Regions from separate parts of the Bacillus paranthracis genome, predicted to be linked through region 3. Evidence: a T-box and tRNA genes for the amino acid it is inferred to sense, from the RefSeq annotation. Region 3 holds a T-box; the other regions hold tRNA genes.
What was found. The T-box of region 3 lies ahead of argS (arginine--tRNA ligase). A T-box ahead of a tRNA ligase gene usually reads a tRNA of that ligase, here a tRNA-Arg.
Positions count from the first base shown of each region.

Region 1: it encodes a tRNA-Arg, which carries the amino acid that the T-box ahead of argS (arginine--tRNA ligase) is inferred to sense. The anticodon was not compared.
Region 2: it encodes a tRNA-Arg, which carries the amino acid that the T-box ahead of argS (arginine--tRNA ligase) is inferred to sense. The anticodon was not compared.

Region 1 is NZ_CP101135.1:780,379-786,998, forward strand. It holds rRNA gene NLJ82_RS03840 (23S ribosomal RNA) at 1-737, shown strand, start outside; rRNA gene rrf (5S ribosomal RNA) at 839-954, shown strand; tRNA gene NLJ82_RS03850 (tRNA-Val) at 960-1,035, shown strand; tRNA gene NLJ82_RS03855 (tRNA-Tyr) at 1,044-1,127, shown strand; tRNA gene NLJ82_RS03860 (tRNA-Gln) at 1,139-1,213, shown strand; tRNA gene NLJ82_RS03865 (tRNA-Lys) at 1,218-1,293, shown strand; tRNA gene NLJ82_RS03870 (tRNA-Leu) at 1,308-1,388, shown strand; tRNA gene NLJ82_RS03875 (tRNA-Gly) at 1,418-1,492, shown strand; tRNA gene NLJ82_RS03880 (tRNA-Leu) at 1,509-1,597, shown strand; tRNA gene NLJ82_RS03885 (tRNA-Arg) at 1,601-1,674, shown strand; tRNA gene NLJ82_RS03890 (tRNA-Pro) at 1,685-1,758, shown strand; tRNA gene NLJ82_RS03895 (tRNA-Ala) at 1,774-1,846, shown strand; tRNA gene NLJ82_RS03900 (tRNA-Ser) at 1,867-1,959, shown strand; tRNA gene NLJ82_RS03905 (tRNA-Ser) at 2,011-2,103, shown strand; tRNA gene NLJ82_RS03910 (tRNA-Met) at 2,131-2,207, shown strand; tRNA gene NLJ82_RS03915 (tRNA-Asp) at 2,211-2,286, shown strand; tRNA gene NLJ82_RS03920 (tRNA-Phe) at 2,296-2,371, shown strand; tRNA gene NLJ82_RS03925 (tRNA-Thr) at 2,381-2,453, shown strand; tRNA gene NLJ82_RS03930 (tRNA-Trp) at 2,460-2,530, shown strand; tRNA gene NLJ82_RS03935 (tRNA-Ile) at 2,541-2,617, shown strand; tRNA gene NLJ82_RS03940 (tRNA-Asn) at 2,626-2,700, shown strand; tRNA gene NLJ82_RS03945 (tRNA-Glu) at 2,702-2,773, shown strand; gene NLJ82_RS03950 (CBS domain-containing protein) at 2,904-3,323, shown strand; gene NLJ82_RS03955 (DUF3965 domain-containing protein) at 3,618-4,769, shown strand; gene NLJ82_RS03960 (hypothetical protein) at 4,994-5,332, opposite strand; gene NLJ82_RS03965 (SH3 domain-containing protein) at 5,338-6,498, opposite strand.
Region 2 is NZ_CP101135.1:4,615,968-4,629,904, forward strand. It holds gene glgC (glucose-1-phosphate adenylyltransferase) at 1-512, opposite strand, end outside; gene glgB (1,4-alpha-glucan branching protein GlgB) at 460-2,397, opposite strand; gene NLJ82_RS23910 (CalY family protein) at 2,868-3,473, shown strand; gene NLJ82_RS23915 (S8 family serine peptidase) at 3,506-7,729, shown strand; gene NLJ82_RS23920 (L-lactate dehydrogenase) at 7,909-8,853, opposite strand; tRNA gene NLJ82_RS23925 (tRNA-Glu) at 9,509-9,580, opposite strand; tRNA gene NLJ82_RS23930 (tRNA-Ser) at 9,587-9,677, opposite strand; tRNA gene NLJ82_RS23935 (tRNA-Asn) at 9,685-9,759, opposite strand; tRNA gene NLJ82_RS23940 (tRNA-Ile) at 9,767-9,843, opposite strand; tRNA gene NLJ82_RS23945 (tRNA-Gly) at 9,854-9,924, opposite strand; tRNA gene NLJ82_RS23950 (tRNA-Lys) at 9,938-10,013, opposite strand; tRNA gene NLJ82_RS23955 (tRNA-Thr) at 10,024-10,099, opposite strand; tRNA gene NLJ82_RS23960 (tRNA-Phe) at 10,114-10,189, opposite strand; tRNA gene NLJ82_RS23965 (tRNA-Asp) at 10,202-10,277, opposite strand; tRNA gene NLJ82_RS23970 (tRNA-Met) at 10,279-10,355, opposite strand; tRNA gene NLJ82_RS23975 (tRNA-Ser) at 10,383-10,475, opposite strand; tRNA gene NLJ82_RS23980 (tRNA-Ile) at 10,493-10,569, opposite strand; tRNA gene NLJ82_RS23985 (tRNA-Met) at 10,574-10,650, opposite strand; tRNA gene NLJ82_RS23990 (tRNA-Ala) at 10,671-10,743, opposite strand; tRNA gene NLJ82_RS23995 (tRNA-Pro) at 10,760-10,833, opposite strand; tRNA gene NLJ82_RS24000 (tRNA-Arg) at 10,844-10,917, opposite strand; tRNA gene NLJ82_RS24005 (tRNA-Leu) at 10,921-11,009, opposite strand; tRNA gene NLJ82_RS24010 (tRNA-Gly) at 11,026-11,100, opposite strand; tRNA gene NLJ82_RS24015 (tRNA-Leu) at 11,130-11,210, opposite strand; tRNA gene NLJ82_RS24020 (tRNA-His) at 11,233-11,308, opposite strand; tRNA gene NLJ82_RS24025 (tRNA-Thr) at 11,318-11,393, opposite strand; tRNA gene NLJ82_RS24030 (tRNA-Val) at 11,398-11,473, opposite strand; rRNA gene rrf (5S ribosomal RNA) at 11,478-11,593, opposite strand; rRNA gene NLJ82_RS24040 (23S ribosomal RNA) at 11,696-13,937, opposite strand, start outside.
Region 3 is NZ_CP101135.1:2,089,373-2,097,917, forward strand. It holds gene NLJ82_RS10655 (thiol-disulfide oxidoreductase DCC family protein) at 1-165, shown strand, start outside; gene NLJ82_RS10660 (BrxA/BrxB family bacilliredoxin) at 249-683, shown strand; gene NLJ82_RS10665 (class I SAM-dependent methyltransferase) at 733-1,509, shown strand; T-box leader at 1,550-1,763, shown strand; gene argS (arginine--tRNA ligase) at 1,809-3,497, shown strand; gene NLJ82_RS10675 (class I SAM-dependent methyltransferase) at 3,673-4,551, shown strand; gene NLJ82_RS10680 (bacteriocin-processing peptidase family protein) at 4,931-8,545, shown strand, end outside.

The DNA of each region.
Region 1 (6,620 bases), 1.3 Mb from region 3:
CTGGTGGGATACCGCCCTGACTGTATTGAAATTCTAACCTACGGGTCTTATCGACCCGGGAGACAGTGTCAGGTGGGCAGTTTGACTGGGGCGGTCGCCTCCTAAAGTGTAACGGAGGCGCCCAAAGGTTCCCTCAGAATGGTTGGAAATCATTCGTAGAGTGCAAAGGCATAAGGGAGCTTGACTGCGAGACCTACAAGTCGAGCAGGGACGAAAGTCGGGCTTAGTGATCCGGTGGTTCCGCATGGAAGGGCCATCGCTCAACGGATAAAAGCTACCCCGGGGATAACAGGCTTATCTCCCCCAAGAGTCCACATCGACGGGGAGGTTTGGCACCTCGATGTCGGCTCATCGCATCCTGGGGCTGTAGTCGGTCCCAAGGGTTGGGCTGTTCGCCCATTAAAGCGGTACGCGAGCTGGGTTCAGAACGTCGTGAGACAGTTCGGTCCCTATCCGTCGTGGGCGTAGGAAATTTGAGAGGAGCTGTCCTTAGTACGAGAGGACCGGGATGGACGCACCGCTGGTGTACCAGTTGTTCTGCCAAGGGCATAGCTGGGTAGCTATGTGCGGAAGGGATAAGTGCTGAAAGCATCTAAGCATGAAGCCCCCCTCAAGATGAGATTTCCCATAGCGTAAGCTAGTAAGATCCCTGAAAGATGATCAGGTTGATAGGTTCGAGGTGGAAGCATGGTGACATGTGGAGCTGACGAATACTAATAGATCGAGGACTTAACCATATAATATGAAGCAATGTTATCTAGTTTTGAAAGAATATAAAAAACTTGTTGACTTTTAAAGTTAAATAAGTTATAATGATTCTTGTCTTAAATGAATAGAGTCTGGTAATGATGGCAGAGAGGTCACACCCGTTCCCATACCGAACACGGAAGTTAAGCTCTCTAGCGCCGATGGTAGTTGGGACCTTGTCCCTGTGAGAGTAGGACGTTGCCAGGCAAAATGGAGGATTAGCTCAGCTGGGAGAGCACCTGCCTTACAAGCAGGGGGTCGGCGGTTCGATCCCGTCATCCTCCACCATATATGTCGGAGGGGTAGCGAAGTGGCTAAACGCGGCGGACTGTAAATCCGCTCCTTCGGGTTCGGCAGTTCGAATCTGCCCCCCTCCACCATTCTTAATTAATGGGCTATAGCCAAGCGGTAAGGCAACGGACTTTGACTCCGTCATGCGCTGGTTCGAATCCAGCTAGCCCAGCCATTAAGAGCCATTAGCTCAGTTGGTAGAGCATCTGACTTTTAATCAGAGGGTCGAAGGTTCGAGTCCTTCATGGCTCACCATTTTAACAAAATATGCGGGTGTGGCGGAATTGGCAGACGCACTAGACTTAGGATCTAGCGCCTTTGGCGTGGGGGTTCGACTCCCTTCACCCGCACTTTTAATAAAATAACTCATACATGTCTTGCGGAAGTAGTTCAGTGGTAGAATACAACCTTGCCAAGGTTGGGGTCGCGGGTTCGAATCCCGTCTTCCGCTCCAATTTTCAATATGACATGCCGGGGTGGCGGAACAGGCAGACGCACAGGACTTAAAATCCTGCGGTGGGTGACCACCGTGCGGGTTCGACCCCCGCCCTCGGCACCATATGCGCCCGTAGCTCAATTGGATAGAGCGTTTGACTACGGATCAAGAGGTTAGGGGTTCGACTCCTCTCGGGCGCGCTTTTAATAACGGGAAGTGGCTCAGCTTGGTAGAGCACCTGGTTTGGGACCAGGGGGTCGCAGGTTCAAATCCTGTCTTCCCGATATTCCCAAAAACATGGGGCCTTAGCTCAGCTGGGAGAGCGCCTGCCTTGCACGCAGGAGGTCAGCGGTTCGATCCCGCTAGGCTCCACTTTATTTATTATATGTCTCGGAGGTATACCCAAGTTCGGCTGAAGGGATCGGTCTTGAAAACCGACAGGCGGTGAGAATCGCGCGGGGGTTCGAATCCCTCTACCTCCTCCATTTTCTTTTAAAATGGTTTAGACATAAATAATAAAATATTTTTTCCTTCATGGAGGTATACCCAAGTTCGGCTGAAGGGATCGGTCTTGAAAACCGACAGGCGGCGAGAGTCGCGCGGGGGTTCGAATCCCTCTACCTCCTCCATTTTTTATAAAGTAAATATTTTATCATCGCGGGGTGGAGCAGCACGGTAGCTCGTCGGGCTCATAACCCGAAGGTCGCAGGTTCAAATCCTGTCCCCGCAACCAAATGGTCCCGTGGTGTAGTGGTTAACATGCCTGCCTGTCACGCAGGAGATCGCCGGTTCGACCCCGGTCGGGACCGCCATTTATGTTTGGCTCGGTAGCTCAGTCGGTAGAGCAGAGGACTGAAAATCCTCGTGTCGGCGGTTCGATTCCGTCCCGAGCCACCATTTTTTTATGCCGACTTAGCTCAATTGGTAGAGCAACTGACTTGTAATCAGTAGGTTGGGGGTTCAAGTCCTCTAGTCGGCATCCTTTAGGGGCATAGTTTAAAGGTAGAACTGAGGTCTCCAAAACCTCCAGTGTGGGTTCGATTCCTACTGCCCCTGTAAAGTATATGGGCCTATAGCTCAGCTGGTTAGAGCGCACGCCTGATAAGCGTGAGGTCGATGGTTCGAGTCCATTTAGGCCCACCATATATTATTCCGCAGTAGCTCAGTGGTAGAGCTATCGGCTGTTAACCGATCGGTCGTAGGTTCGAGTCCTACCTGCGGAGCCATGGCCCGTTGGTCAAGTGGTTAAGACACCGCCCTTTCACGGCGGTAACACGGGTTCGAATCCCGTACGGGTCATAAAAAAAGAGTCAGCATATTGCTGACTCTTTTTTATTGTGCGTTCATTCTCCTTTATCAACTGATTTTCCTGAAATAAATAAAGGGATTTAGGAAAAGCTATGGTATGTATAAAAAGGAGGAGATACAAATGACACGAGTGAGAGACTTGATGAGCACTCATATTGTACAGTGTACACCGTTAGACAATGTATATGAAGCTGCTGTAAAGATGAAAGAAGAATCGATTGGATTGATCCCGGTTGTTGAAAATGAACAAGTTGTTGGTCTTGTTACGGACCGAGATTTAGTTGTTCGAGGGATTGCTGAAAAACATCCTGGATCTAATAAAATTACAAATGTAATGACAAAAAACATTGTTTCAGTTTCTCCAGATGATCCTATTGAAAAGGCTACAGAGTTAATGGCACAGTATCAAATTAGACGATTGCCAGTAGTTGAGAGTGGTCAACTCGTTGGGATGTTAGCACTAGGAGATTTAGCTATAAAAGAATCGGCAGATGATCAAGCGGGATTTGCTTTAAGTGAAATATCAGAGCATACGGAATGAAGTGAGACTTTAATTAGTGTAATACGTTACGTATAAAAATCAGATACATTATTCTAGTATATAGGGTTAAGCTAATATGTTAGCATGATGTATCTGAGCCATTATATAATAAGTATACAGTTAGTAATTTCGACAGTTTATTTAAATTTGTCATTCCTAATTATAAATAAGAGAAAAAATGATATACTGATAGATATAAGTATTATGATTGATTTCGAATATAACAATATTCATTGTTAATGATGTGATAATGGATTAATATTTCCTATGTAGATAAAAGGGAAGGGGAATTATATGAAGGCTGTACAGCGCGATCCAAATTGGAATTTGGTTACAGATACATATATAGAACCAAATAATTTCGCTGAATTATTTTCTTTGCTTGTACCTTGTCATCCAAAAGGTGAAGGGAAAGAACGAACTATATTAGTGTGGAAAGAAAAAGAATTTTATAAAGAAGAAAATTTAGCGGCATTTATCGTATATGGAATGAATAAAGCAAAGAATTTACCGCAATTTCATAAAGACGAAATTCCAACTTTAGTACGTATTCTTCGCTTATGCCAAGAAATTGGTTGGTATGAAGAAGCGAATACTTTTATGGTAACTCAAGGGCTAGCTGAGTTTGTTCATACTTCATTGGAATATGAAACGTGGGATCTTTTGACGCAGGCGGTTGCTTTAAACTATTTAATAATTAAATATCGTATTGGTGAATTAACTGATGGAGATGTAGAAATTTGGGATAGAGTTAAATTTAATGAGAAATGTATAACAGACTGTAAACATTTATTATCCCATAAAGAAGTATTAGAATTTACATTTTTTTATATGTGTAAGAGAGCTAAGTCACTATCAAAAGAGCAATTAAATAGTGATATGATGAGTTTAGCGATGTATTGTAATACTTTTGTTTATGACTTATATACATATGATTTATTACGAAAGTATCGTAAGTGTACAGACTTTCTATCATATTATGGACCTAGTCAAGCGGTGTTAGCTTGCCAAAGGGCTGTACTTTCTCAAATTTCAGATCGATTAGACCCACTCAAGACTACTCATGTAGATGATTATTTATATGTAATGAAAGATATGATGGAGCATATGACGATAGGAATAATGGATCGATATGATCATTTTATTGGAAAATTATTATCATATGTGCCATTTTTTGAAATGATCCAAGTTCCACAACATGCATATTATTGTGAAGAATTATTGTATATTTGTAAGGGCATTAAATATAAAGAAGAAATATTACGCAATTATATATTTATACAATTACATGACTGTTTACCATCTTTCTTTAAACTGTTTCTTAAAAATAAGCGTTATGCAACGATTCATGATATTCTGTTCTATTGGTGTGATGATGAACAAAGAATGAGCTTAGAGAAAAAATATAATCTTAGCTTTATTTATGAAAAATATGCTTGTGGATAAAGAGCACTTTCTATATAAATTAAAAAGGATCTCAATTGTGAGATCCTTTTTTTATTAGTAAAGCAAGGAGAATGTAATTAAGACGAGAAATAACATTCCATAAAGGAGAAATTGTGCCGTATAGCTTCCTTGTATACCAAAAAAAGTATTTGTTTTTTTATATAAATTCAATATATATTTTATCGGATTATCTTTGAAAGATTGGTACACAGTGTCTCCTCTTTCTAAGCTTCTTGTTCGTGTTTTTTGTTATTAGGGACATGAATGTATCTAGCTATGAATAATAAAACAGCCATAAAAAATACGGGAAATACGGTAGATAAATAAAAACTATTACTAATAATATTTGTTATTAAAGCACTTAATAGAAAAATGGCATTATAAATATGGGCAATTTTTTGTTTTAGTTGAACTTGAAAAGCTTCCATCATAATTTCTAAAGCAACAAAAGCAATGATAATAGATAAAAATACAGTATTTGTATTATAAATTACTAAGCAACAGATTAGGCCTAAAAAGGCTAAGTATTCAATTAAGAGAGGTATATTGATATTGCGTGGCATACAATTTACCTAACTAAATATGGCAGTGGGTTTACTGCATTTGTTTTTTCAAAATTCCATTCTCCATTGTGTAATTCAAAATGAAGATGTTGCCCGTATGAATGACCTGTGTTTCCCATATGACCTACTAATTGTCCAGCTTGTACTTGATCACCAGCTTGTACAGTGCGATCTTTCATGTGAGCATAGACTGTTGTATATAATTTCCCGTTTATTTGATGGGCGATGAACACAACATTGCCATAGCTAGCTGAATAATATGATTTCACGACTTTACCTGCCGCAGCAGCCTGGATAGAGACATTACCCTGAGCTGCGATATCTATACCATAATGCATTTGTTCCCAGCGCATATCAAATGTTGAGCTAATTTTTCCTTGAGTAGGGAATTTGAAAACGGCTGGAATGGAAGTAGGTTGAGTCGTTTGAGCTTGTGATTGCGTTTGATTTTGCACTACATAATGCTTTGCCACATATCCGTATCCTGTGCCAAAACGAATTTTATACCAAGTTCCTACAGTTTCCACTACTTGTAATTGTGTACCATTTTGTAATGAACCAAGTAGTGCGCTACTTGTACTAGCGTTGCTACGCACATTAAGTTTAGGTGTTGCAACTGTGTATTTCGTATTATTTTGAACTGTGATGCCTTTTACTAAAGGCTGTGAACCATTAGATACGAATGCCTTTTGTACGTAACCTGTTTTGCCATTATGTAAAATTTTATACCATTCACCTTGTTCTTCTTGAATAGTAATGAATTTCCCATTTGGTAATACATCTAAAATTGAAGATTCTAAATTAGGTTCAGAACGAACGTTTAATGCATTGGCATTGACGATATATTGATTATTAGATTGAAGTTTGTTTTTTAGTAGAATAGAATCTTTTTGTACGTAACCTACTTTATTATTAACAGATACTTTATACCAGCCATTAGTTGTTTCAAGTATATTCACTTTCGTATTAAAGCGAATTGTATCAATTGATGAGCTATTTGCGTTATCTTTTGTATGTAAGGCTACTTGATCGACTTTGACATATCCAGTTTTCACATTAGATAATTGTTCAGCGTTGGCTGTTTGTACATTTGTTTCTCCCATAGAAGGAAGTAAAGAAGCAATTGCGACAGTAGTTGCTGTTAAAGCAGTAGCTTTCATATTCATATAATAGAGACCTCCTCTAGTTGTATAGTTGTAATTTTATTATAGTATAAAGATATAATATAGTGGGTGTATTCACATAAATGTAATATGAAATCAATATAAAAATAAATTTTTTGAGGATA
Region 2 (13,937 bases), 2.5 Mb from region 3:
TTCGTATTCATAATGCCAAAGCGACTCGCTTCATCCCAAGGCACTTCAATAACAGAAATCGAAACGTCCGCTTCTTTCTCAATATGGTAATCTAGCATTTTACTGTAATCCATTTTATAAATATGGTCACCTGATAAAATGAGAACATACTCTGGCTCATATTGACTTAAATAGTTTAAGTTTTGATAAATGGCACTTGCCGTACCTGTGTACCACTTCACACCTGAAGACTCCGCATAAGGAGGTAATACTGTGACTCCACCGCTTACTCGGTCTAAATCCCACGCATTGCCAATTCCGATATAATTATGAAGTTCTAGTGGTTGATATTGCGTTAAAATCCCAACCGTTTCAATACCAGAATTCGCGCAGTTACTTAGCGTAAAATCAATAATGCGATATTTACCACCAAATGGAACAGCTGGCTTGGCTAAATTTTTTGTTAATGCACTTAATCGACTACCTTTTCCCCCTGCTAGTAACATTGCTACGCACTTTTGTTTTTGAGCCATCTTGTTTTTTGCTCCCCTTTCTCGTCTTCACTGGTCGTAATATGGATACGCCAAATGGTGGAATTGTAATTTCTACATGTGCTGCTTGATTATGATACGGTTCTTGAATCGCCTTAAGACGTTTCTTATTTACTTGCCCTGATCCGCCATATTGCTCAGCATCACTGTTTAAAATCTCGTTATAATACTCGAAATCTGGTACACCTACTTTATAGTTTTCATATGTAGCTTTCGTAAAATTACATACGACAACTAACGCATCTTCTTGTTTATCCCCTTGGCGGATAAAAGAGAAAATACTTTGCTCATTATTATTAGCATCAATCCACTGAAAACCTTCAGGCGAATGATCAAGCTGCCAAAGTGGTTTGGAGCGCTTATACAATGCTATGAGCTCTTTAAAGTAATCATGCATATAACGATGCATTTCAAAATCATGTAAATTCCAATCTAAATCTTCAAGGTCTTTCCACTCATCAAACTGCCCGAATTCTCCTCCCATGAAAAGTAATTTCTTTCCTGGGTGAGTAAAGAAATATCCATATAATAAACGAAGTTGAGCAAACTTATCCCAGTAGTCTCCTGGCATTTTATTTAATAACGACTTTTTCCCATGAACGACTTCATCATGAGAAAGCGGTAATATGAAATTTTCAGAGTAAGCATATAGTAAAGAGAACGTCATTTTATCATGAATATATTTTCTATACTCTGGCGCACATTCCATATATTTCAGCACGTCATTCATCCAGCCCATATTCCATTTGTAATTGAATCCAAGCCCACCTTCATACGTTGGAGCTGTTACAAGTGGCCAAGCTGTTGAATCCTCTGCTGTCATAAGAAAATCTTCATCCTCTGCAAACACAGCTTCATTTAACTCTCGTAAAAATGAAACAGCGTGCTCATTACTTTGCTCTTGTCCTTCTTTATTCCAGTACAGCATGTTCGCAACTGCATCTACCCTGAAACCATCAATATGGAAATATCTCATCCAAAATAAAGCATTTGAAATTAAGAAATTACGTACTTCCCTCTTTCCTAAATCAAAGTTGACAGTTCCCCATACTGGATTTTCTTGCACATCTTTATCTTTATATTCATAAGTCGGTGTCCCATCAAACAAATATAAACCGTGAGCATCTTTACAAAAATGCCCCGGCACCCAATCTAAAATGACACCGATTCCATATTTATGACATTCATCGACAAAATGCATCAAATCATGTGGTGTGCCGAATCTACTCGTTGCTGCATAATATCCCGTTCCTTGATATCCCCAAGAACGATCATATGGATGCTCAACAAGCGGCATAATTTCAATATGTGTAAATTGATGTTCCACCACATAAGGAATGAGTTCTTCTGCCATTTCCCTGTAAGAGTACAGTGTTCCATCTTCTTTCTTTTTCCAAGAACCGAAATGTAATTCATAAACTGTCATCGCTTCTTTATAAACCGATTTTTTCTTTTTCTTACGACTCCAGTTTTTATCATTCCATTCGTATCCCTTTATATCAAAAACTACAGATGCCGTATTCGGTCTTACTTCTGCATACACAGCATACGGATCTGCCTTAAGAATGACATCACCAGCCATCGTTTCAATCGCATATTTATATATTTCTCTTTCTTCTATATGCGGTATAAATAGGGACCAAATTCCCTCTTCTGTCACTTGCAGCATCTTATGTTGCTCATAATCCCATTCATTAAAATCTCCAACAACACTCATTGCTTTCGCATGAGGAGCCCATACTGTAAATCGTACACCTCGCATCTCATCTTCCGTCACAATATGTGCGCCAAAGATGTTATAACTTTCATAGTACTTTTCTGTATGAAACTCATCTCGTTTCACTTCTTCACAATTTATTACACTCAATATGCTCACCTCACTAAGATGACAGAATTTTTTATACTTTACCAATTCTGCGAAAAACTGAAATATCCTTGTTCATTTATAAAAAATATACGTTTTTTTCTTAAAAATGTTGAATTTTTTTCACATTTCTATATAAAATATCGAATTTTGACGAATATTCATTGAAAACGCTTCATTTTTCACTAGCCTTTCATCTTACTATTTATTTCTCAACCTCTATTTTATTAGCTTCACCCTCTTTTTCATCCTATTTTCCACTTAAAATCGCAACAAAATAATCTGTCATAAAAAAATGTTTCTCAACATTTTTCGTCACAATTGTATTGAAATGGAAAATTGATAAGCATATACTTGTTCTCAATAAAGAACACCGACTTTTCGTAACTACAATTCATAGCGGACTACTATGTTTACTTATTTATCCTTGTTACGAACAGTCGCTATAAAAATTTAATTAGGGGGGCTTTCTTATGTCATTAAAACAAAAGGTTGGAATAGGAGTTGTCACAGCAACGCTTGGCTTATCCCTTACATTCGGCGGTGTATTCGCCTACTTCAGTGATTCGGAAACATCTAGTAACTCATTTCAAGCTGGAACACTAGACCTTTCTATTAATCCAAGTGTAATCGTTGATGTGAAAGATTTAAAGCCAGGTGACTTTATTGAAAAAAATTTCACGCTTGAAAATAAAGGGTCATTGGATATTGCAAAAGTAGCACTTGAAACATCCTATGAAGTTACAGATGCAAAAAAAAATAATGATGGTGAAGATTTAGGCGATCACATCATCGTCAAATTTTTAGTGAATGATGGAAAGCCATCTAATCCAAACGATGATCATGAAATTTTGTGGGAAACAAAACTATCAGAATTAAAAACTATGAAACCTGAAGATGTGGCTACTTCTCTAGAACGTCATAACTTAATAGACGGTATTAAATCTGGTGAAACAGATTATTTACACGTGCTCTTCTCCTTCGAAGACAACGAACAAGATCAAAATAAATTCCAGGGTGATTCCTTACAGCTAAACTGGACATTCCATGCAGAGCAAACACCAGGCACGGAGAAATAAATTTTAAAATATAAATTATCGGAGGCTTATACATGAAAAAGAAAAATCGTTTTGTTACCGGAATTGTCACGGCTGGCGTTCTGCTTTCAACTGCCCTTCCGTTCAATGTACTTGCTGAAAATCCTATTAATCAAATTGACTCTTCAAACGCCCAGTCTTTACTATCAAAACTTTCTAAAGAACAGCGTCAGGCATTACAAACGTTAGATGCCAACCCTGGTTTTACTATCTCGCCAGATATTAATACAAGTAGTTCTGAACCAGTAAATATCATTGTAGAATTTCAAACAGCTCCAGTAAAGATTAATGAATTAAAACAAAAAGAAAAAGGATTACAAGCTGCTCCTGAAAATATAAAAGCGCGTATTGATCAAGAGCATGAGGAATTTCAAAAAGGACTAAAACGCCTTTATCAATTTAGCCCATCAGTAAAGTCAGGGAATTTCCAGTCAGTACAAATTAAACGTTCTTATAAACATGCCATAAATGGGGTTGCGCTGACATTACCTGCAAATACAGTAGAAGAATTGTTACGAATTGGCGTTGTAAAGCGTATTTGGAAAGATTATGAAGTGAAACTAAATTTACCAAAACAAGCAGAGCAAAAAGCACCTCAAAAACTAACAGATAGCATTCCGCAAATTGGGGTCGATAAGTTACATAGCGAGGGCATTACTGGAAAAGGAATTAAAGTTGGTGTATTAGATACAGGTATTGATTACAATCATCCTGACCTAAAAGACGTGTATAAGGGCTATCGCGCAAAACCTGGCGAAGACTCTAGCAGGATAGATCCAAACTCCGTAAAAGGTTGGGACTTTATTAATAACGATGCAGATCCGATGGAAACAACTTATACAGAATGGCAACAATCTGGCGCTCCTGAATTTGATGATCGTGGCTCTTCCTTCTACACAGCCCACGGCACTCACGTAGCAGGTATCGTTTCTGCTCAAAAGAAAAACAAATCAGATTCCGCAGTAAAAGGTGTTGCACCTGACATTGAACTGTATAACTATCGTGTACTCGGTCCATACGGAAGTGGAGCTAGTTCAGGTATTATTGCTGCAATCGATAAATCTATTTCTGACGGTATGAACGTTATTAACTTATCGTTAGGTGACGATAGCAACAATCCGCTTGATCCTACGTCTATCGCTGTCAATAACGCGATGCTTTCTGGTGTTGTTACAGTCGTTGCTGCTGGAAACTCTGGTCCAAATCCAGCGACACTCGGATCACCAGGTGCTTCTCCATTTGCAATTACGGTCGGCGCAAGTGATAGCTCTATTTCCTTACCGAAACTATCAGGTCATGCTGGACAATTACAATTTCCTAACCTAATTTTATTCGGCAAAAACTTCACTGATAAAATAGAAGATTTCAAGGGACAAACTTTACCTATTGAATCTGTAGGAATTGGTACGCCTGACGAGTTTAGTAAAAAAGATGTAAAAGGAAAAATCGCTCTCGTTGCACGCGGTACACTGTCATTTGATGAAAAAATTGCGAATGCAAAACAAGCAGGTGCAAAAGCCGTTATTATTTATAACAATGTAGACGGAGAAATTCCTTTCTACGTTGGCGAAAGTACAAAATACATTCCAGCATTCCGCCTAACGAAAGAAGACGGTGAAAAACTAAAAGCTCAAATCGAACAAGGTAATACATCCTTTAGCTTTGGCGAACTTAGTTACATTCAAACAGAAGGCGATCATCTTGCAGACTTTAGCTCACGCGGCCCTGTTACATCAAATGATGATATTAAACCTGATATTACAGCGCCTGGTGTTGCTGTACTTTCAACAATACCTGAATATATTAACGACCCACAAGAGGGCGAAAACTATGACGTTTCCTATGAGCGTATGCAAGGAACATCCATGGCTTCTCCTCATATCGCGGGCGTTGCTGCTCTTATTTTACAAGAACACCCAGAATACTCTCCATTCGATGTAAAGGCGTCTCTTATGAACACAGCTGATGATTTAAAAGAAAAGTATTCCGTATATGAAGTTGGAGCTGGACGAGTAGATGCATACAACGCCGTTCATACGGAAACAAGTTTTAAAGTGCTAGATACAACAAAAACAGTTGTAAATGATGAAGTAATTGAAGTACCAGAAGAAACCGGATCCATTGCATTCGGGAAGTTCTATCAAAAAGACAGTGAAGCTCTTGAACAAAAACGAAATATAAAAGTGGAAAACCATAATAAACAAGAGAAAAAAGAATTTAAAACAGAAATTTCTTATACACCAGCATCTTCTGCTATTAACGATGCTATCGCAAACGGTGTAAAAGTTTCTGTTCCAGAAACTTTTACACTTGATGCTGGTAAATCAGATGAAATTGAAGCAAAAATTAATGTTCCAGCCGGTGTAAAACAAGGCCGATATGAAGGATATATTCATATTACAAATACGAAAAATAAAGAAGAAACGTATCAAATTCCGTTCTCTATTCGTGTATCAGAGCCTGGTATTGAAAATGCCATATTATCAAGAAAAGCAATTTCAACTGATACATCAAAGTTTAATCCATATGGTGAATCATATGTTCACGGGGCATTCCAATTAAATAGCGAACTTGAAACGTTAGACCTTATCGTGAAAGATTCGAAAACAAATAAAGCACTCGGCTTCATTGGAACATTAAACACGAGTGGCCTAAAAACGGATGTGTATTACTACTTAGAATCCTTCTTTAACGGAAAAGTGTATCCTTTTACAAATGATCCTGCAAAACCAATTGGTGATGAGAAAATCAACTTACCAGAAGGAGACTACACAATTGAGTTTGTTGGCTATGATAAAGCTGGAAAAGCACGTGTGAAAGGTGATTATGTCGTAATTGATAATACACCGCCAGAAGTAAAATTAACTGGATTAAAACCTGGTATTTATGAATTAAATGAAGAAAATTACACAGTAGAAGATGGTAAAAAAGCGTTATGGATTAAAGGAAATGTGTATGATTCAAACGTTGACTACTTAAAAGGAAAAGGATTAAACATTACGCAAGAAGCGAATGGCGTTATGTATTATGACTATTCTCCATACTTGCATAAGTTTTTACCTATTAATGCAAACGGAGACTTTAAAGTTGGCATTACTCCTGAATCCTTTAAAGTGGAAGGTCCAATGAACACAGGCGTATATATTTTCGATTATGCAACTGCAGGTCCTGACTATCCAAGCGGTGTAAATAATTATTGGTTTATCCCGCAAGGAGCTCAATATGCAAAGGCTAGTTATGATAAAAAAGAAGTATATAAAGGGGACGAGTTCACAGTAACCCTAAACGCGAAACACGTAAAACAATTCGTTGCTGGGGCATTTAACGTACAATTCCTAGAGAAGAACTTCAAATTTGCAAATGTGAAATTGAATCCTGCTTTTGAAAAACTCCTTTCTGAAAAAGGGGTAACCGCAAAAATAAATGAATCAAAACTAGAAGAAGGTTCTGTTACAGTAGGCGGGGCTATTGATGATAAAAACTTCGCTGGATTAGATGGTGACTTCCCGTTCATTGATATAACTTTTAAGGTAGAAAATGATGAATTTTATGAAGCAAATGCTCAATTAGATTTATCAGTGTTCGCTTACTGGAAACAAGGTGAATCAGAGCCAAATAGAATGCGTGTCCTTCAAGATCAAACATTCTCAGTTATGTCTTTAAACTCACTAGTAGAAGGAAATATTAAACCTGGTGCATTCTTAAATGAACGTGGCTATTTAGATGAGAAATTCGATTATACAAAGCTTGGCGTAAAAGTATATGCAACTGATTCTTACCGTCATAAGTTTGAAGGCTCACTAGACAAATACGGATACTTCAAACTAAATGGACTTCCTGTTAATAAACGCGACTATAACTTATATGTAGAAGTACCAGGGCATTTAACAAGCCGACTAACAACGAAACTTGGTACTGAAAAAGACGGTAAGCTACTTGGCCAATATTATTATGCACGCCTTGATGAAAACCTTGCAGGTGATGTAAATGGCGATAAAGTAATTGATATAAAAGATGCTGAAATTATCGCTAGCAACTATGGTAAAAAAGGAGTATCTGTGAAAGACGGTGACCTAAATAAAGATGGTATTGTTGACGAAAAAGATATTCGCTTCGTTGAAAAGAACTTCTTGAAAAAAGGTCCCGATGCATCTAAATCACAAACACCTGTTGAAAAATCAAAAAGCGGTACACTGGCAGATATTTTAAAGAAATTAGGATTAACGCCTAAAAAATGATAATAATAAAGAGCACTCTACCCAAAGTAGAGTGCTCTTTTCTATAAACGACCCTGATCCAGCAAAAGGGGTATATTGGGGATATACAAGGGAAACCGGAAAAGGAATTTATATTAAATTATATATAAATCCAGAAGTAAGAAGTAGTTCCCCACTTCTGGATTATTTAGCAATTATTATTATAGTACTGGTGCCATTGTTTCTTTTAATACTTTTACAGAATGAGCAAATTTCGCTTTTTCATCCTCATTTAACTCAAGCTCTACGATTTCACGTACACCTTCACGGTTAATTACAGCTGGAACACCTACGTAAGCATCTTTCTCACCGTATTGACCTTCAAGGTATGCAGATACAGTTAATACGCTGTTCTCGTTGTTTAAGATTGCTTTAGTTACACGAAGTAGTGACATACCGATTCCGTAATAAGTTGCACCTTTACGCTCGATGATATGGTAAGCTGCATCACGTACGTTTTCGAAGATTTTGTCTAAGTCTTCTTGTTTGTACTGTTCGTTGTTAGCTAAGATTGTTTCTAGTTTTTGTACACCGATAGTAGCGTGACTCCATACTGGAAGTTCAGTGTCACCGTGTTCACCAACGATGTAAGCATGAACGTTACGTGGATCTACATCTAAGTAGTCACCTAACATGTAACGGAAACGAGCAGAGTCTAAAGTAGTACCAGAACCAATTACACGCTCTTTTGGTAGACCAGATTCTTTCCAAGTTACGTAAGTTAAAATATCAACTGGGTTAGTTGCGATTAAGAAGATTCCATCGAATCCGCTATCCATAATACCGCGAACGATTTGTTTAAAGATCTTTGTATTTTTCTCAACTAAGTCTAAACGAGTTTCACCTGGCTTTTGTGGTAATCCAGCAGTGATAACTACTAAATCTGCATCTTTACAATCTGCATAGCTACCGCTCCAAACTTTTGTTGGTGATGGAGAGAATGGTACCGCATGGCTTAAGTCCATTGCTTCCCCTTCTGCTTTTGCTTCATTAACATCTACTAATACGAATTCTTCAGCTACACCTTGGTTGATCATTGAGTAAGCGTAACTACAACCTACAGCTCCTGTTCCTACTAATACTACACGATTGATACCTTTTTTCATGGTAATTTCCCCTCTCTATTGTTCACATATATTTTTTTATGATTGTTTAAGTAATTAATTAAAATACTAATTTAATGTTGTTTAACTTCTTTACATTCATATTGTAGCACGTATTATTGTGAATTACTTCACAAATTATGACCTATTTGTGAACTTTTTCACATAGAGTGTAAAGTTATTAGAATAGGTGTGGAATCCATTTCAATGGAGGCGTTTTCTTTAGATTGTGAACGTGAAATAGTTCCGTTTTATCGGTAAGTGAAATTATATCGACGATTATTTAAATATATCAACGATTTTTATAATATATCGATCGTAAATCAAATTATATCGGCGATTCGACAAGGAATATCGACTTACCGACAAAACTCGACAATAATGACAACATAAAAAAGCTGTCTTCAGTAGATTACCTACTGAGAGACAGCTTCTTCTATATATTATTTATTTTCCGCGGTAGTTCCTAATGCAGCATGCTTTATTTGAACAACCCGTATTTCGATTTTATTATTCAACTGTATCTAATAACTCTACAACTAATTCCTTAGGATCTTCCCAGCTATGATATATTTCTAAGTGCCATTTCGTTAATGACCTTGAGTATCACTTTTACACAACAAAAAAGAGATAGCAGATTATGCTATCTCTTTTAATATGACCCGTACGGGATTCGAACCCGTGTTACCGCCGTGAAAGGGCGGTGTCTTAACCACTTGACCAACGGGCCAATTACTGGCAGAGAAGAAGGGATTCGAACCCTCGCACCGCGTTCGCGATCTACTCCCTTAGCAGGGGAGCCCCTTGAGCCACTTGGGTACTTCTCTATAAATATGGCTCCGCAGGTAGGACTCGAACCTACGACCGATCGGTTAACAGCCGATAGCTCTACCACTGAGCTACTGCGGAACAATTATGGTGGGCCTAAATGGACTCGAACCATCGACCTCACGCTTATCAGGCGTGCGCTCTAACCAGCTGAGCTATAGGCCCATAATTGAAAAGCGGGTGAAGAGAATCGAACTCTCGACCAGAGCTTGGAAGGCTCTTGTTTTACCACTAAACTACACCCGCATTAAATTGTAAATGGTGAGCCATGAAGGACTCGAACCTTCGACCCTCTGATTAAAAGTCAGATGCTCTACCAACTGAGCTAATGGCTCATTTTGAAAGTGGTGCCGGCTAGAGGACTTGAACCCCCAACCTACTGATTACAAGTCAGTTGCTCTACCAATTGAGCTAAGCCGGCTTGCGACTTCAAAATGGTGGCTCGGGACGGAATCGAACCGCCGACACGAGGATTTTCAGTCCTCTGCTCTACCGACTGAGCTACCGAGCCTTTATGTAAAAATGGCGGTCCCGACCGGGGTCGAACCGGCGATCTCCTGCGTGACAGGCAGGCATGTTAACCACTACACCACGGGACCTTGGTTGCGGGGACAGGATTTGAACCTGCGACCTTCGGGTTATGAGCCCGACGAGCTACCAGACTGCTCCACCCCGCGACGATAAAATATTTAATTAAGAAAAAATGGAGGAGGTAGAGGGATTCGAACCCCCGCGCGACTCTCGCCGCCTGTCGGTTTTCAAGACCGATCCCTTCAGCCGAACTTGGGTATACCTCCGAGATATAAACTTCTAATGGTGGACCTTGTAGGACTCGAACCTACGACCGGACGGTTATGAGCCGTCTGCTCTAACCAGCTGAGCTAAAGGTCCTTTATGGTAGCGGCGGAGGGGATCGAACCCCCGACCTCACGGGTATGAACCGTACGCTCTAGCCAGCTGAGCTACACCGCCATAAATGATATTAAAATAAGTGGAGCCTAGCGGGATCGAACCGCTGACCTCCTGCGTGCAAGGCAGGCGCTCTCCCAGCTGAGCTAAGGCCCCATGTTTTTTGGGAATATCGGGAAGACAGGATTTGAACCTGCGACCCCCTGGTCCCAAACCAGGTGCTCTACCAAGCTGAGCCACTTCCCGTTAATAAAAGCGCGCCCGAGAGGAGTCGAACCCCTAACCTCTTGATCCGTAGTCAAACGCTCTATCCAATTGAGCTACGGGCGCATATGGTGCCGAGGGCGGGGGTCGAACCCGCACGGTGGTCACCCACCGCAGGATTTTAAGTCCTGTGCGTCTGCCTGTTCCGCCACCCCGGCATGTCATATTGAAAATTGGAGCGGAAGACGGGATTCGAACCCGCGACCCCAACCTTGGCAAGGTTGTATTCTACCACTGAACTACTTCCGCAAGACATGTATGAGTTATTTAATTAAAAGTGCGGGTGAAGGGAGTCGAACCCCCACGCCAAAGGCGCCAGATCCTAAGTCTGGTGCGTCTGCCAATTCCGCCACACCCGCATATTAATTTATTTAAGAAAAATGGGGCGACTGATGGGAATCGAACCCACGAATGCCGGAGCCACAATCCGGTGCGTTAACCACTTCGCCACAACCGCCATGATTTCTGGTGCCGACTAGAGGACTTGAACCCCCAACCTACTGATTACAAGTCAGTTGCTCTACCAATTGAGCTAAGTCGGCTAAATGGTGGAGGATGACGGGATCGAACCGCCGACCCCCTGCTTGTAAGGCAGGTGCTCTCCCAGCTGAGCTAATCCTCCATTTGCCTGGCAACGTCCTACTCTCACAGGGACAAGGTCCCAACTACCATCGGCGCTAGAGAGCTTAACTTCCGTGTTCGGTATGGGAACGGGTGTGACCTCTCTGCCATCATTACCAGACTGTATTCATTTAAGACAAGAATTATTGTAACTCATTTAACTTTGAAAGTCAACAAGTTTTTTTATATTCTTTCAAAACTAGATAACATTGCTTCATATTATATGGTTAAGTCCTCGATCTATTAGTATTCGTCAGCTCCACATGTCACCATGCTTCCACCTCGAACCTATCAACCTGATCATCTTTCAGGGATCTTACTAGCTTACGCTATGGGAAATCTCATCTTGAGGGGGGCTTCATGCTTAGATGCTTTCAGCACTTATCCCTTCCGCACATAGCTACCCAGCTATGCCCTTGGCAGAACAACTGGTACACCAGCGGTGCGTCCATCCCGGTCCTCTCGTACTAAGGACAGCTCCTCTCAAATTTCCTACGCCCACGACGGATAGGGACCGAACTGTCTCACGACGTTCTGAACCCAGCTCGCGTACCGCTTTAATGGGCGAACAGCCCAACCCTTGGGACCGACTACAGCCCCAGGATGCGATGAGCCGACATCGAGGTGCCAAACCTCCCCGTCGATGTGGACTCTTGGGGGAGATAAGCCTGTTATCCCCGGGGTAGCTTTTATCCGTTGAGCGATGGCCCTTCCATGCGGAACCACCGGATCACTAAGCCCGACTTTCGTCCCTGCTCGACTTGTAGGTCTCGCAGTCAAGCTCCCTTATGCCTTTGCACTCTACGAATGATTTCCAACCATTCTGAGGGAACCTTTGGGCGCCTCCGTTACACTTTAGGAGGCGACCGCCCCAGTCAAACTGCCCACCTGACACTGTCTCCCGGGTCGATAAGACCCGTAGGTTAGAATTTCAATACAGTCAGGGCGGTATCCCACCAGCGCCTCCACCGAAGCTAGCGCTCCGGTTTCAAAGGCTCCCGCCTATCCTGTACAAACTGTACCAAAATTCAATATCAGGCTACAGTAAAGCTCCACGGGGTCTTTCCGTCCTGTCGCGGGTAACCTGCATCTTCACAGGTACTATAATTTCACCGAGTCTCTGGTTGAGACAGTGCCCAAATCGTTACACCTTTCGTGCGGGTCGGAACTTACCCGACAAGGAATTTCGCTACCTTAGGACCGTTATAGTTACGGCCGCCGTTTACTGGGGCTTCAGTTCAGAGCTTCGCTTACGCTAACCCCTCTCCTTAACCTTCCAGCACCGGGCAGGTGTCACCCCCTATACTTCGCCTTACGGCTTCGCAGAGAGCTGTGTTTTTGCTAAACAGTCGCTTGGGCCTATTCACTGCGGCTTTCCGTTAAGAAAGCACCCCTTCTCCCGAAGTTACGGGGTCATTTTGCCGAGTTCCTTAACCAGAGTTCTCTCGCACACCTTAGGATTCTCTCCTCGCCTACCTGTGTCGGTTTGCGGTACAGGCACCTTTTATCTCGCTAGAAGCTTTTCTTGGCAGCGGGGAATCAAAGACTTCGCTCCATAAGGAGCTTCCCCATCACAGCTCAGCCTTTACGATAAGCGGATTTGCCTACTTATCAGCCTAACTGCTTGGACGTGCACAACCAATCGCACGCTTCTTCTATCCTTCTGCGTCCCTCCATTGCTCAAACGATAAAGAGGTGGTACAGGAATATCAACCTGTTGTCCATCGCCTACGCCTGTCGGCCTCGGCTTAGGTCCTGACTAACCCTGAGCGGACGAGCCTTCCTCAGGAAACCTTAGGCATTCGGTGGACGGGATTCTCACCCGTCTTTCGCTACTCATACCGGCATTCTCACTTCTAAGCACTCCACCAGTCCTTCCGGTCTGACTTCACTGTCCTTAGAACGCTCCCCTACCACTGATACCATTCGGTATCAATCCGCAGCTTCGGTGGTGTATTTAGCCCCGGTACATTTTCGGCGCAGAGTCACTCGACTAGTGAGCTATTACGCACTCTTTAAATGGTGGCTGCTTCTAAGCCAACATCCTAGTTGTCTAAGCAACTCCACATCCTTTTCCACTTAATACACACTTTGGGACCTTAGCTGGCGGTCTGGGCTGTTTCCCTTTTGACTACGGATCTTATCACTCGCAGTCTGACTCCTAAGGATAAGTCATTGGCATTCGGAGTTTGACTGAATTCGGTAATCCGATGAGGACCCCTAGTCCAATCAGTGCTCTACCTCCAAGACTCTTACACTTAAGGCTAGCCCTAAAGCTATTTCGGGGAGAACCAGCTATCTCCAGGTTCGATTGGAATTTCTCCGCTACCCACACCTCATCCCCGCACTTTTCAACGTGCGTGGGTTCGGGCCTCCATTCAGTGTTACCTGAACTTCACCCTGGACATGGGTAGATCACCTGGTTTCGGGTCTACGACCACGTACTAAACGCCCTATTCAGACTC
Region 3 (8,545 bases):
TTAGCAAAGGCCGTTCCATCTTATTGGTTTGCCGTGCCTTTTATAAAGTTATCTATCGTACTTGGATTTGGAAGTAAAGTATACGATTATATCGCTAACAATAGAAAACTTGTTCCAGTGGGACATTGCCGCGGTGGGGTTTGTGAAATCCCTACAAAAAAATAAAATCATCGTTATCTTTCTTTTGCACCTATTAATAGAGCGTGATATGATGAATTTGGAATGAAAGTTGAAGGAGAGATTACAAGATGTCAAATGCTTATGAAGAATACATGCGCCAAATGGTAATCCCAATGCGCCAAGAGTTAGTGCGTTCTGGGTTTGAAGAGTTAACTACAGAAGAAGCTGTAACAGAATTTATGGAAAACGTAACAGGTACAACTTTAGTAGTTGTAAACTCTGTTTGTGGTTGTGCAGCTGGTTTAGCACGTCCATCAGCAGGTCAAGCGGTTGTTCGTGCTGAAAAACAACCTGATCATCTTGTAACTGTATTCGCAGGTCAAGATAAAGATGCTACTGCAAAAATGCGTGAATACTTCGGAGAAATTCCTCCGTCTTCACCATCTATGGCATTGTTAAAAGGAAAAGAAGTTGTTCACTTCATTCACCGTCATGAAATTGAAGGTGCAACTATGGACGAAATTATTACGAATTTAGAACAAGCTTTCGAAAAGAATTGCTAAAGAAGGGGGAGAGTAAATCTCCCTCTTTTCTTTATATAGAGGTGAAAAAATGATAGTAACAACAGCAGGAAGAACGAACAAAGAAATGACAGCTTATGCAAACAGGGTAGCAGCAGAATTAAATGCTTCTTTCGTTAAACGTAATGACATACCAGTACATAAGCTGCATGAACAGTATGAACAAGATGTACTTGTCGTAGGGAAGAACCGATTAGCTATTTATCCAAAAGGTACGGAAGAATCGTTTTTCTTTCATCCGAACTCAGCGATGTTTCGTGTGAAAAGGTTAATGCGCGGAGAACATGATCCGTTTGTACAAGCCACGCAATTAGAGAGAGGAATGACAGTGTTAGATTGTACGCTCGGGATGGCATCAGATAGTATTGTAGCTAGTTATATTGTTGGTGAAAGCGGAAAAGTAACAGGACTTGAAGGCAATGAGTATATGGCTTATATTATGGAAAATGGTTTGAAAACATGGTCTTCATCTGTTTCTGAAATTGATGAAGCAATGCAACGAATTGATGTAAAGCAAACGGAGCACTTCGCATTTTTAAAACAATGTGAAGATAATAGCTATGACATCGTTTATCTCGATCCGATGTTTGAAGAAACTGTCATAGAATCTGACGGAATTAAAGGATTAAAACATTTCGCTTTGTATCATGATATTACTGATGAAACAATTGCGGAGGCGAAGCGAGTGGCGAGAAAGCGTGTCGTATTAAAAGATCATTTCCGTAGTTCTAGATTTGAAAAACACAATTTTCACGTATACAAAAGAAAAAGTGCTAAGTTTCACTTTGGTGTAATTGACCCTTGCTAATTGTTTGAAAAGATGTATAATAAGCAATAATTAATTAAATATACTGTCTGTGATGAAGAGAGTAGTCTTTTTTAGAAGGAAAGCGAGCTAGGGATGGTGTGAGCCTAGTGCGGAAGAAAAGATGAAGCGCACTTCGGAGATGCTTCTTGAACGAATAGTAGAGTAAGCCGAGGCCCCCTGTCCTCGTTATAAACGGGAAAGTGGTTCGTAATGAACAACAAGGGTGGTACCACGGGTTCAAACTCGTCTCTTTTTTAGAGACGAGTTTTTTGTATTTTAAAAATGAAGGAGGTTGTAGCATGGATTATAAAAAGCAGTTTGCAGAAAGTTTATCTAATATTTTTACGAATGAATTAACGCAACAGCAAATTTTAGATTTAATTGAAACACCGAAACAAGATGAATTCGGAGATGCAGCGTTCCCATGCTTTTCATTAGCGAAGCAATATAAAAAAGCACCGGCTATTATTGCAAAGGAAGTTGCACAGAAATTAAGTGATCCGTTTTTTGCGAAAGTAGAGGCTGTTGGTCCTTACGTAAATGTCTTTTTTAATCGTGAAACGGTAAGTGATACAGTATTAAAAACGATTTTAGCGGAGAAAGAAGAGTACGGTCACAATCATTTTGGATATGAAAAAACGGTCGTTATCGATTATTCCTCTCCTAATATCGCAAAGCCATTTTCAATGGGGCATTTACGCTCTACAATGATAGGAAATTCATTGAAACATATCGCTGAAAAATGTGGCTATGAAGTTGTAGGAATTAATTATATTGGAGACTGGGGAACACAGTTTGGAAAGTTAATTACAGCTTATAAAAAATGGGGAAATGAAGCAGTAGTGAAAGAGGATCCAATACGTGAATTATTTAAGTTATATGTTCAATTTCATGAAGAGGTAAAAGACGACGAAGAATTAGAAGAAGAAGGACGCGCTTGGTTTAAGAAATTAGAAGAAGGTGATGAAGAAGCTGTTGAGCTTTGGAATTGGTTCCGCCACGAATCCTTAAAAGAATTTTCTCGTATTTATGAACTTCTCGGTGTGGAATTTACTAATTTTCAAGGAGAAGCTTTTTATAATAATTTAATGGAAGACTTTATTGGGATTTTAGAGGAACATGATTTACTTGAAGAGTCAGAAGGCGCATTAGTCGTTAATTTAGAAGAAGAGGGAATGCCACCTTGCTTAATTAGAAAATCAGATGGTGCGACGATTTATGCAACGCGTGACTTAACAGCAGCGCTATATCGTCAAAACACATTTGGTTTTGATAAAGCGTTATACGTAGTTGGCCCGGAACAAAGTTTACACTTCAATCAATTTTTCACTGTATTAAAAAAGTTGGGCTACACTTGGGTTGACGGCATGGAACATGTACCGTTTGGGTTCATTTTAAAAGATGGTAAGAAAATGTCGACACGTAAAGGAAGAGTTATTTTACTAGAAGAAGTACTTGAGGAAGCAATCGAACTTGCAAAACAAAATATTGAAGAGAAAAATCCGAATTTAAAACAGAAAGAAGAAGTAGCAAAGCAAGTCGGTGTAGGCGCAGTTATCTTCCACGATTTAAAAAATGAGCGTATGCATAATATTGAATTCTCATTAGAAAATATGCTGAAATTTGAAGGGGAAACAGGCCCATATGTACAATACACACATGCACGTGCTTGCTCTATTTTAAGAAAAGAAAGCGTAGAATTTGAAACGTGTACGTTTGCATTAAAAGATGATCATAGCTGGAGCGTTGTAAAATTACTTAATAAATTCCCACAAGTAATTGAAATAGCCTTCAACAAAAATGAACCATCGGTTATTTCGAAATACGTATTAGATGTGGCACAATCGTTTAATAAATATTATGGAAATGTGCGTATATTAAATGAAAACGCCGAAAAAGACAGTAGACTAGCATTAGTGTATGCTGTGACGGTTGTATTAAAAGAGGGATTACGTTTACTTGGGGTGGAGGCACCTGAGGAGATGTAACATAAAAAGGTGTATATATCATTACAGATATGTATGCCTTTTTTATTTTGTATAGGAACGGTGTAAGCAGTATTTTCACATTATCAAAACTATATTTGAAGGATTGTTTAAAGCATAGGAATGTTTTTATTAAATGGAGAATTGTAATAGGTGTATATAAAAGGAGGCGTTAAACTTGGAAACGTACGATTGGAACAGTAAACTAGCGTATTTAAAGAATACGAGAGATCTATATTACAATGACGATTATGTAAGTTTTTTAGTAAATACAGTTTGGAGAATCACTAAGCCAGTACATATCGTTGATTACGGTTGTGGAAATGGTTATTTAGGCTTAATATTAATGCCATTACTTCCAAAAGGATCAAAGTATACAGGCATTGATAGCGGGGGAACATTAATAGCGGAAGCGAGAGAGTTGTTTCGTTTACTTCCGTATGATTCAGAATTTCTTGAAGGAGATGCTACAGAAATTGAACTGAACGATAAATACGATATAGCAATCTGTCATGCTTTCTTATTACATATGACTACTCCAGAAACAATGCTACAAAAAATGATACATTCAGTTAAAAAGGGCGGAAAAATAATCTGTTTTGAACCACATTGGATATCAAATATGTCTTCATACTTTTTAGATGGGGAGAATCAATCGGAATTTATTAGGTTAGGCACTTTGCAGAAGTTATTTGAAAGTGACACACAGAGAAGCGGAAAAGATGGAAATATTGGTATGAAAATACCGATATATTTAAGTGAATTAGGCGTGGAAAATATTGAATGTAGAGTAAGTGATAAAGTGAACTTTTTAGATTCTAATATGCACCATCATGGTAAAGCGAAGTTGTATCATTCATTAAAGGAAGAGGGGATTGCGGGGAATCCAGGTGATAAACAGCAATTTATAGGACATTTAATAGACAGAGGATTAACATATGATGATGCGCTAGCTCAATATGAAGCTGAACTACGATTTTTTAAAGCATTTCATATACATTCTTCATTAGTGTACGCTCCGAATATGAAAATTACATTTGGTGAAATAGTATGTTAATAGGTAGTAATACGATGAAACATGTCGCTGAATGTCGATAAGTCGATATTCGACATATAATCGCTGATATATTTTAAGAATCGGTCGATATATTTTGAAAATCGCCGATAAAATGAAAGAATCGCTGATATATTTGAATTATCGCCGATATAATTTCATGTACTGATTTCAGCTATATAAAAATAAGATCCACATGTTACGTTATTCCATATAATCAAACAAAATACAGAGAAAAACAATCATTTTTACTATATTTTGTTATAAATTCGAATAATATTAAATAATACTATCCATTATAGGAGATTTTAGTTGAATACATACAATATGATGTGTAAAATCTAAGCAAGTAGCAGTATAAATAAATATTCGAGGTGAATACATGCTAGATTTTAAGCAGTTAGATGCTTGTTTGAAAGACAAGAGATTTATAGATGGATTACAGGAAATAAATAATGAAATTTCATATATAAAAGAAAAGAATACTTTATCTTATGTAAAGAATTGGCTTGCTAATATTCCTTCACATAAGGAGTTTGATATATTAATACGTCTTACTGATGAAGGGCTTATGCACCAATACAGTTCATTCCTCATTCGCTATGCCTATAAAAAATTCCCAAATATGAGAACGCTCTCTTTATATTGTGATGAGTTAATTGATGAGCGGAAAATTCTTGAAGCAGAACAGTTGTTAAAAGACTCATTAGAAGAGGTAAATAAAGAAGAAATTGAAGTTGATCTTTTAGCGAAAACATATTTTACTTTAGTACGATGTTTGTTGGAAATGAAACGAAATGAAGAAGCGCTAATCTATATGCAAAAAGCAGAGGAGTACAGTGAACGTGCCGTGTTTGATAAATGGGGATACGTCTATATGCATACAGGTGAATGGGAGAAAGCAGAAGAACAATTTATAGCTGGTATGCAGCATAAAGATTGTGAAGAGTTATCTACCTATTTATTATCACAGTTATATGCGAATAAAGGAGAACAAAAACGTGCATTGCAGCTAATTGATGATGCAATTGTAAAGTTCCCACAAGTACCATATTTTCATTTTGAAAAGATAAAATATGTATTAGATTTAGGGAAGTACGAAGATATGTTATCAGTAATAGATAACATAAATAAACAGCTTCCTTATCATGCGTATAAAGCTTATTTCGTACATTTACGAGCAGAAGCACTGTACAAAATGAATAAACTTGTAGATTTACAACAGTTATTAAAAGAAGAAAAAAGTTTAAAAGGGTCTTTATATCATAATTTAGAAAAAAATCCAGATGGAAAAAAGGTTCACCTGCCGATTGTTCCCATTGTACAAAAGGATAATTATTGTGTGCCGACAAGTTTAGAAATGATGTTGCAGTTATGGGGAGAAAAACGTACACAAGATGAAATAGCAGAGTTTATTTTTGATATGACAGGCTCGAAGTTTTCAGATACTGTTTCTTATTTAGACGAATTAGGTTATGAATATCGTTATTTTAAAGGGAATGTAGAAAATTATAAGAGACTGCTAGATCAGGGAATTCCCGTATTATTAAGTATAGATATTGAACATGCTTCACATGTACAAGTACTAGCTGGATATGATGATACATTGCAGGCCTTTTATGTTCAAGATCCGAACTTTATAGAGCCAGTTATTGTGGAATATAGTAAGTTACAAGAAAAATATCGTTATACAGGTTGTTTAGCAATTACGTTTGTTCCGCAAGAAAAGAAGGAACTACTATCATTTTTAAATGAAGAAGAACATCATTATTTTAAATCTATTTTTTCTTTAACAGATCATTTGGATGAACAAGATAAAGAGGGGATTCATGACTTAGTACAGTTTTTAAAAGGGACGAGTGATAATCCGAATACGTGGTTATATACGGTTAAGCATTTAGATGTTGAAGTAGATAAAGAATTTATTTTATATTGTATAGAAAAGTTAATGGAGAAATTTCCTAACTCAGATTTTGTTAAATTACATGGTGCACAGTGCTTTATTCGCCTGGAAGAGTTAGAAAAAGCCGGGCACATGCTTGCGAGTGTTGAGAAGAAAAATAATCGTGCTTTATATCATTTCATAAACGGAAGGTATGCTTTTGAGCAGGAGAGTTATATAGAAGCGATTTCAAGTTTTCGTTCCTCATTACAATTAGACGCAGATCAGCCGATTGCTTGGAGTTTCCTTGCGTTATCCTATATGTATATCGATCAATCTGATAAGGCATTGCAGTTTTCTCAAGTTGCTTTAGAACGTAGTCCAGAAAGATTTACTTTAACGAATCACGGGTTAATATTAATAGATTTAGAAAGATATGAAGAAGCGTATGAAATCTTTAACGACCTGTTAAGAGAGTATAAAAATGAGGCGCATGTATGGTATGAGCGAGCGAGATGTGCGCATCATTTAGGGAAATTACATTTAGCGATAAAAGGGCTTAAAGTAGCGATTCATTTGGATAGTAATGCACCTTACATTTATACGAAACTTTCGGAAATATACGAATCTGATTTGAAGGATGAGGAAAGTACGAAAGAAATTTTATTAAAAGGTATTGAGAATTGTGATGATAAGGCGCCTCTATATGTAAAACTGGGTGACTATCATTTTCAAAATGATAGCCTGGAAGAAGCAGAATCGTTGTATACTCGTGCTTTAGAAGAAAATCATGATGATGTTTATTCTCACTTCGGACTTACGCAAGTTTATATGGCAAGAGAACAATATAAGGAAGCAAAAGAATATATTCTCGGTATTGAAAAACAAATTGAAAAGAGCCAAGATTTTCTTATGAATGCAGGAATGGTTTTATGGGATGCTGAAGTTGAACTTGGTGGAAGTGAAGAAGGGTTTAAAGTAGCATTGTCTAAGTTAGAGAGTGGTATAAAGCAGAGCGAATATAATGTAGCAAGCGCGTTAGATGAATATGTGAACCGAATTAAAGGAACGGTATTTGTGCAGCGAGGTATAGCATTCTTAAGAACGTTACACAAAGAAAGAAATGAAGTAAGTGAATACGGTTGTTATACAGGTATTTTATATGAATCTATCGGACAGTATGGCCAAGCGATGAAAAGATATAATAAGGCGATAGAACAAAAGGAAACGGCATTACCGTATTACCGAATTGGTGAAACACTTATGGCATTAGGACAATTGACGGAAGCAAAACAGGCATATGAAACATGTTTAGAGCTTGATGGGAATTTCGTCGGTGTACATTTACAGCTTGCGGAAATATATGAAAAAGAAGAAAATCGTTCTAAAGAACAAAGTCATATGGTTCAGGCGATGAAAGAAGAGCCGCTGCATATTAATATGGAATATTTGGCGCAGCTTTCAGTAGAAATGAATCTTCAGGAAGAATTGCTGACTGAACTAGAACAATTAGTGGACGAAGTGCCTGAAACATGGCGATTAGATGCGATTGCATATGTGTATGGAGCGATGGATGAAATAGATAAAGAACAAGCACAGATTGAAGAGGCACTACGATTAGATAGTGAGCATACAGAAGTTTTATATCATTATGCAAAAGTATTATTGAAAAATAGAAATGCAAAAGCAATTGAAATTGCAATGAAGGTTATACAAAAAGATGTAAATAATGAACGTATATTTGATGTATATGTAAAAGCGATAGAACAACATAAGAAATGGTCTAACATACGAGATTTTCTTCACATATTAAAAGTAAAAAAGGCAGAAAGAAGTATGGCGTTTATGTATGCTGCATCTGCAGTTACAGAAAGATGGATTGAACGTCAACAAAATGAACAGCCGAAGAAATCCATATTTACGAGAGCTCTTTATCGTATGAAAAACCGTGCGAAAGAAATTTCGATTATTACTACAATCATTGATTTATATGAAATTTCGTTACAGTTAAATCCGAAAAATAGTATGGCAGCGCAGCGATTTGCACTATTTTATGAGAATGTAGAGATGAATAGAGAAGCAATAGAGATTCTGCACACGTCACTAGAAAATAAA